Regions from separate parts of the Pseudomonas sp. LBUM1657 genome, predicted to be linked through region 1. Evidence: predicted binding sites of a transcription regulator. Region 1 holds the regulator's gene; each other region holds the start of a gene.

Evidence for each region. Region 1 encodes sigma-54, which starts transcription at its own class of promoters, with help from an activator protein. Its sites were predicted from a motif close to ANTGGCATNNANNTTGCTNT; they were not measured.
Region 2: ACA055_RS08955 (CmpA/NrtA family ABC transporter substrate-binding protein) is a predicted target of sigma-54. The motif match lies at 718-737, and genes of this name have one in related genera.
Region 3: glnK (P-II family nitrogen regulator) is a predicted target of sigma-54. The motif match lies at 1,306-1,325, and genes of this name have one in related genera.

The regions. Positions count from the first base shown of each region.
Region 1 covers NZ_CP166799.1:932,301-934,566, forward strand. The annotation lists gene hpf (ribosome hibernation-promoting factor, HPF/YfiA family) at 1-102, opposite strand, end outside; gene ACA055_RS04190 (RNA polymerase factor sigma-54) at 177-1,670, opposite strand; gene lptB (LPS export ABC transporter ATP-binding protein) at 1,949-2,266, opposite strand, start outside.
Region 2 covers NZ_CP166799.1:1,951,764-1,954,029, reverse strand. The annotation lists gene ACA055_RS08960 (quinone-dependent dihydroorotate dehydrogenase) at 1-625, opposite strand, end outside; gene ACA055_RS08955 (CmpA/NrtA family ABC transporter substrate-binding protein) at 856-2,067, shown strand; gene ACA055_RS08950 (ANTAR domain-containing response regulator) at 2,083-2,266, shown strand, end outside.
Region 3 covers NZ_CP166799.1:6,299,540-6,301,805, reverse strand. The annotation lists gene ACA055_RS29175 (YifB family Mg chelatase-like AAA ATPase) at 1-112, opposite strand, end outside; partial or broken gene ACA055_RS29170 (BRO-N domain-containing protein) at 375-554, opposite strand; gene ACA055_RS29165 (accessory factor UbiK family protein) at 852-1,112, opposite strand; gene glnK (P-II family nitrogen regulator) at 1,531-1,869, shown strand; gene ACA055_RS29155 (ammonium transporter) at 1,905-2,266, shown strand, end outside.

The DNA of each region.
Region 1 (2,266 bases):
GATCTTGTCGAAATGCCTCTCTAGTCGTTCGAGTTTTTCGCCGATGTAGGAGCGAAGAGGTTCGGTCACTTCCAGTTGGTGTCCACTGATGTTGACTTGCATACAGCTTCTCCTTCGTTGCCAGTGCATAAAGCGGCAGGCAGAAATACCTGCCACTGGAACGCTGTGGCGTGGCTCTACATCAACCGCTTGCGTTCGCTCGAAGGCGCGATCCCGAGAGATTCGCGGTACTTGGCGACGGTGCGGCGAGCCACCTGAATGCCTTGTGCCTCCAGTAAACCAGCGATCTTGCTGTCACTCAACGGCTTTTTCTGATTTTCCGCGGCAACCAGTTTTTTGATGATCGCGCGAATCGCTGTGGACGAGCATTCACCGCCCTCGGAGGTGCTGACGTGGCTGGAGAAAAAGTATTTCAGTTCATAGATTCCCCGCGGGGTATGCATGAATTTCTGCGTGGTCACCCGTGAAATCGTCGATTCGTGCATGCCCACTGCTTCGGCAATGTCATGCAGGACCAGCGGTTTCATGGCTTCGTCGCCGTACTCCAGGAAGCCGCGTTGATGCTCGACAATCTGGGTGGCCACTTTCATCAGGGTTTCGTTGCGGCTTTGCAGGCTCTTGATGAACCAGCGAGCCTCTTGCAACTGGTTGCGCATGAAGGTGTTGTCGGCGCTGGTGTCGGCGCGGCGAACAAACCCGGCGTATTGGGCGTTGACCCGCAGCCGTGGCACCGATTCCTGATTGAGCTCTACCAGCCAGCGTTCGTTGTCCTTGCGCACGATCACGTCGGGAACGACGTATTCGGCTTCACTGGACTCGATCTGCGAGCCTGGGCGCGGGTTGAGGCTCTGGACCAGTTCGATGACCTGGCGCAGTTCATCTTCCTTGAGCTTCATGCGCCGCATCAGCTGGCTGTAGTCGCGGCTGCCAAGCAGGTCGATGTAATCGGTGACCAGACGCTTGGCCTCGGTCAACCAAGGCGTCTTGGCGGGCAACTGGCGCAATTGCAGCAGCAGGCATTCACCCAGGTTGCGGGCGCCGATGCCGGCGGGCTCGAATTGCTGGATGCGGTGCAGGACGGCTTCGATCTCGTCCAGTTCGATGTCCAGTTCCGGATCGAAGGCTTCGAGAATTTCCTCAAGGGTTTCGTCCAGGTAGCCCTGATTATTGATGCAATCGATCAGGGTCACGGCAATCAGGCGATCGGTGTCGGACATCGGTGCCAGGTTCAGTTGCCACAGCAGGTGGCTTTGCAGGCTCTCGCCGGCCGAAGTACGGGTGGTGAAATCCCACTCGTCGTCATCGTTGCTTGGCAAGCTGCTGGCGCTGGTCTGGTAGACGTCTTCCCATGCGGTGTCGACGGGCAGCTCGTTAGGGATGCGCTCGTTCCAGTCACCTTCCTCGAGGTTATCCACCGTCGGGGCGGTTTCCTGGTAGGAGGGTTCCGAAACATCGGCGTTAGGTTGCTGTTCGGCTTTATCGGCCAAGGGATCGGCATTATCGAAGTCGTCGCCTTCTTCCTGGCGTTCGAGCATCGGATTGGACTCCAGGGCCTCCTGGATTTCCTGTTGCAGGTCCAGGGTCGACAATTGGAGCAGGCGGATGGCCTGTTGCAGCTGCGGTGTCATCGTCAGCTGCTGGCCCATTCTCAAGACTAGCGATGGTTTCATGGCAGGGGCTTAACACCTTATTCGCCGGCGCACATGCGCCATCCACTACAGAGCGCCGGAGCGCCAAACATAAGCAAATTATATGCCTGAAACTGAACTGTTTGCCTAGAGCGCCGTAACAATAAAAAACTATAAAGCTTTATTGACGCGTTGCTCATGCTTGTCAGTGGCCGAATACCTTGAAAGCGATGTGTTTGCCTGGAGCGCTCTTCTCAAGAAAAACTATAAAGTTTTTATTGAAAAGGGCGCTCTGGCGATCGCCTGGGACACCTCAGCGCTTACAGGCGGAACTCATGGCCCAGATACACTTCCTTGACCAGTTCGTTGGCCAGGATGGTGGCAGAGTCGCCTTCGGCGATCAGTTGGCCATCGTTGACAATGTAGGCGGTTTCGCAGATATCCAGGGTTTCACGGACGTTGTGGTCAGTGATCAACACGCCAATGCCCTTGGCCTTGAGGTGATGGATGATCTGCTTGATGTCGCCCACCGAAATCGGGTCCACACCTGCGAAGGGTTCGTCGAGGAGGATGAATTTCGGGTTGGTAGCCAGTGCACGGGCGATTTCCACGCGGCGGCGTTCACCGCCGGACAGGCT
Region 2 (2,266 bases), 1.0 Mb from region 1:
TGCCATGACGCAGGGCCAGTTCCGCCCGGCGCGTCGCCAGGTCAGCGAGCAACTGCTTGAGCGAGTCGCCGAATTGCAGGCTGCGCAGGCCCGGCGTATTCGGCGAGCTGACGTTGACCGTCACGTAGCTGGCGTGGGCGTAGACCTTGTCCAGGCAGATCAGGTAGTCATCGACGGCACGCTCCACCGGGGTGTCGAAGTTCTTGCCGATGTTGATACCCAGCACGCCCTTGAACTTGGCTGCCGCGACACGAGCCAGCAGGTGATCGACGCCGAGGTTGTTGAATCCCATGCGATTGATGATCGCCTCGGCTTCCGGCAGTCGGAAAATCCGTGGTTTCGGATTACCCGGCTGCGGACGCGGGGTAATGGTGCCGATTTCGACAAAACCGAAACCCAGTTGCGCGAAACCGTCAATGGCCGCGCCGTTCTTGTCCAGACCCGCCGCCAGACCCACCGGATTCGGGAAGTCCAGGCCCATGACGTTCACCGGCATTTTCGCCGGCGCCTTGCACAGCAAGCCGTTGAGTCCCAAACGCCCGCCCGCGCCGATCAGGTCCAGGGACAGATCGTGGGAGGTTTCCGGGGAAAGTTTGAACAACAGCTGACGGGCCAGGGTGTACATGGGCGGCTTTGACTCGAATGGCGGCGAAATGAGGCGGCGATTATAGCCGGGCATCGGCGTCGCAAGCGAGGCGCACGAAAAAATCAGCGGGCGATGGCATATGCCTTGCACCGGTATAGGCATCAGCACTCATGCCAACGACGGGATGAGTCGAAAGACAAAGGCGTCGTCACCCGGCTTTGCTCGCGCGAGGGCCAGGGACGACGCTTTTTTTTGGAAGGTGTTTAGCCATGAATGAAACCACAGCGGGCCCACTGGCCTGGGTCAATGGAAGCGATGCCCCGGAAAAGACCGAAATCAACCTCGGCTTCATGGCCCTGAGCGATTGCGCCTCGGTGGTGGTCGCCGCCACTCAGGGCTTCGCCCAGCCCTACGGCCTGACCCTGAACCTCAAGCGCCAATCATCCTGGGCCAATTTGCGGGACAAACTGGTAAGCGGCGAGCTTGATGCCGCCCACAGTCTTTACGGTCTGATCTACGCCGTTCACTTGGGCATCGGCGGCATAGCCCCCACTGACATGGCAGTGCTCATGGGCCTGAATCAGAACGGCCAGAGCATCAACCTCTCCCACGGGTTACAGGCCTTGGGCGTGACCAGTCCTGAAGCACTGGATCGGCACGTGCACCAAAGTCGCCCAAAACTCACCTTTGCCCAGACATTTCCTACCGGCACCCACGCGATGTGGCTGTATTACTGGCTCGCCAGTCAGGGGATTCATCCGCTGCAGGATGTCACCAGTGTGGTGGTGCCACCGCCGCAAATGGTCGCGCACCTGCAAGCAGGGCGTATCGACGGTTTCTGCGTCGGTGAACCCTGGTCGGCGAGCGCGGTGAAACAGAACCTCGGCTTCACCCTGGCAACCACCCAGACCATCTGGCCCGATCACCCGGAGAAAGTCCTCGGTTGCACCCGTGCCTTCGTCGAGCAATACCCCAACACCGCCCGGGCGTTAGTGATGGCGATTCTGGAGGCCAGCCGCTTCATCGAAGAGAGCACCGAGAATCGCCGCAGTACCGCGCAATTGCTGAGCGCACCGCAATACTTGGATACACCACTCGATTGCATCGAGCCGCGACTGCTCGGCGACTATGCCGACGGCCTCGGCAATCGCTGGCAAGACCCGCACGCGCTGCGCTTCCATAGCGATGGCGAGGTCAATCTGCCCTATCTGTCCGATGGCATGTGGTTCATGACCCAGTTCCGTCGCTGGGGCTTGTTGCGCGACGACCCGGACTACCTCGCGGTGGCCCGTCAGGTCCAGCAACTAGACTTATACCGTGAGGCCGCCACCGCGGTCGGTGTCGGCGTCCGGGATCAGGAAATGCGCAGCAGCCAGTTGATCGACGGCAAGGTCTGGGACGGCTCGGACCCAGCCGGCTATGCCCGCAGTTTCAAGCTGCACGTCATGAGCGACAGCTCGCCCCTTCTCGCCAGCCGCTGACAGGAGAATGCGAATATGTTGCGTATCCTGCTGATCAACGACACCGCGAAGAAAGTCGGACGCCTGAAAGCCGCCCTGACGGAAGCCGGGTTCGAAGTAATTGACGAATCCGGCCTGACCATCGACCTGCCGGCGCGCGTCGAAACGGTGCGTCCGGACGTAATTCTGATCGATACCGAGTCACCGAGCCGCGATGTCA
Region 3 (2,266 bases), 1.1 Mb from region 1:
GCAAACCGACCATCGTCAGCGACGGCAAGCCGTTGGCCAAGTGGACTTCTACGGTAACGGCGGGCGCATCCACCCCAATCTGGGCGCGGCTGTGGACGATGGAGAGGGACATGGTCGTTCCTTGAGCTTTAGGGGACCGCTTCCTGCGGTTTTTGAAGGGTAGCCGGGTCGCGTGACGGCGCAGGCATCAAACTTTCGCAGGATGTTGCGAGTGCCTTTGCGGTCGGTGAAGCGTAAGCGAGCGTGGATTGCCGACGTAATCAGTCGTGGGATGATGTTTTTGTAGGACCTTGCTTAGATCAATGAAGGACTCCGGTGAAAGGTTGCGGACACTGAGCCGGGCTTGGTTTTCGAGATACACAAAGGACGTTGGCGGAAGACTGATGTGGGTCGGTGTCGAGTTTGCGGTCTGCGCGTTCGTCGAGGTAAAGGCGAAGCAGACGGCCTAGGTCTTGGGCACTGAACCAAGGTTGGATTTCGAGGAGAAGGGTGTGGAGGTGAAGTTTGTGGCGGGTGAAGACGTGGGGGATCAGATAAGCGTCATCGCTATTCATTGATACAGCTGCTTTTGCTGAAGGGGCTGCTGTCAATCGTCGCCAAACAATTGGGTGGCAGCTGTACGCGGGTTGGCGAACCGGAGCAAAAGGAACTCGGCAGACCCGAAGGTCTCCCACGCACAACCGCCATGACTCGATGTGGCGGAAGTAAACCCGCCATCGGATGGTCGTCGTGCGCCTTAAGCTTCGCAGCCTTCTTTAGTTCCTACAGGGGTGGTCGATCCAGTGTGGGATGGCTGGTAGACCGAGGCGACCCTATTCGCGGGCAAGCCCGCTCCCACAGGGATTGTGGCGTTATTCGGTCGGCGGACTGAGCTTCGCTTCCAACTCCGCCACTTTCGCCTCAAGACTTTCCAACCGTGCCCGTGTCCGTGCAAGCACGACCATCTGGCTATCAAACTCTTCCCGGCTCACCAGATCCAGCTTGCTGAAGCCGCTTTGCAATAGCGCCTTGAACTGGCTTTCGATTTCGCTTTTCGGCAGTGGGGTGTCGCCGCTGAAGAGGCGGGAGGCGGTGCCGCTCAGGGCGTCGAGGAAATCTTTGGGTGCGAGCATGGGAAATGTCCTGTCAACAATGACGGGCAGTGTATCACGCAGTGTCTATAGTCAATTCCGACTGCTGGCCATGCACGCTTTTCGCGCATGCGGACGGACGGCAGCGCACTGTTGTTGTGCGTATTCGTCGGGCCATTCAACCAAAGGGGCTGGCGGTCGTGGTCAAGGCGTTGAATTCAGTGGGTTTCGGCGAGATGGCAAGCTTTCTGCTTAGTCGGTAGTAACCCATGCACTGATGCAGTCGCTGTGACGAATGCAGTGCGCCGAGCGAAACGGGGAAGTGTTTCGTGCGGAGCGGTTAGCTGGCGTCGGACGGGCAGGTAAGGCCGACGATGCGTTACAAAGCCAGGCACTGCGCTTAGACTTGAGTCGGGTTTGTTTTCCTGGGGCAAGTCCACCAATTCGGGAGAGAGTTTTCATGAAGCTAGTCACTGCCATCATCAAGCCGTTCAAACTGGACGACGTGCGCGAGTCGCTGTCCGAGATCGGCGTGCAGGGCATTACCGTTACTGAAGTCAAAGGCTTCGGTCGGCAGAAGGGTCACACCGAGCTGTATCGCGGCGCGGAATACGTGGTCGATTTCCTGCCCAAGGTGAAGATCGATGTCGCCATTGACGACAAGGATCTTGATCGGGTTATCGAGGCGATTACCAAGGCTGCCAACACCGGCAAGATCGGTGACGGCAAGATCTTCGTGGTCAATCTGGAACAGGCGATTCGCATCCGTACCGGCGAAACCGATACCGACGCAATCTAAGCCGCCACAAACCCAACGCCCCAGGAGAAAACAATATGACTCTGCGTAAATTCGCAGGGCTAGGAGCCCTGTTGTCCCTCGTAATGCCCAGCCTGGCTATGGCGGCAGACGAAGTGGCGGCCCCAGTCCTCAATTCCGGCGATACAGCCTGGATGATGACCTCGACAGCCCTCGTGCTGTTCATGACCATTCCCGGCCTCGCGCTGTTCTACGGCGGCATGGTTCGGTCGAAAAACATTCTTTCCGTGATGATGCAGTGCTTCGCCATTACCGGTCTGATCAGCATTCTGTGGGTCATTTATGGCTACAGCATCGCGTTCGACACCACCGGCATGGAACAGGGCGTCGTCAACTTCAACTCCTTCTTCGGCGGCATGGGCAAGGCATTCCTCGCCGG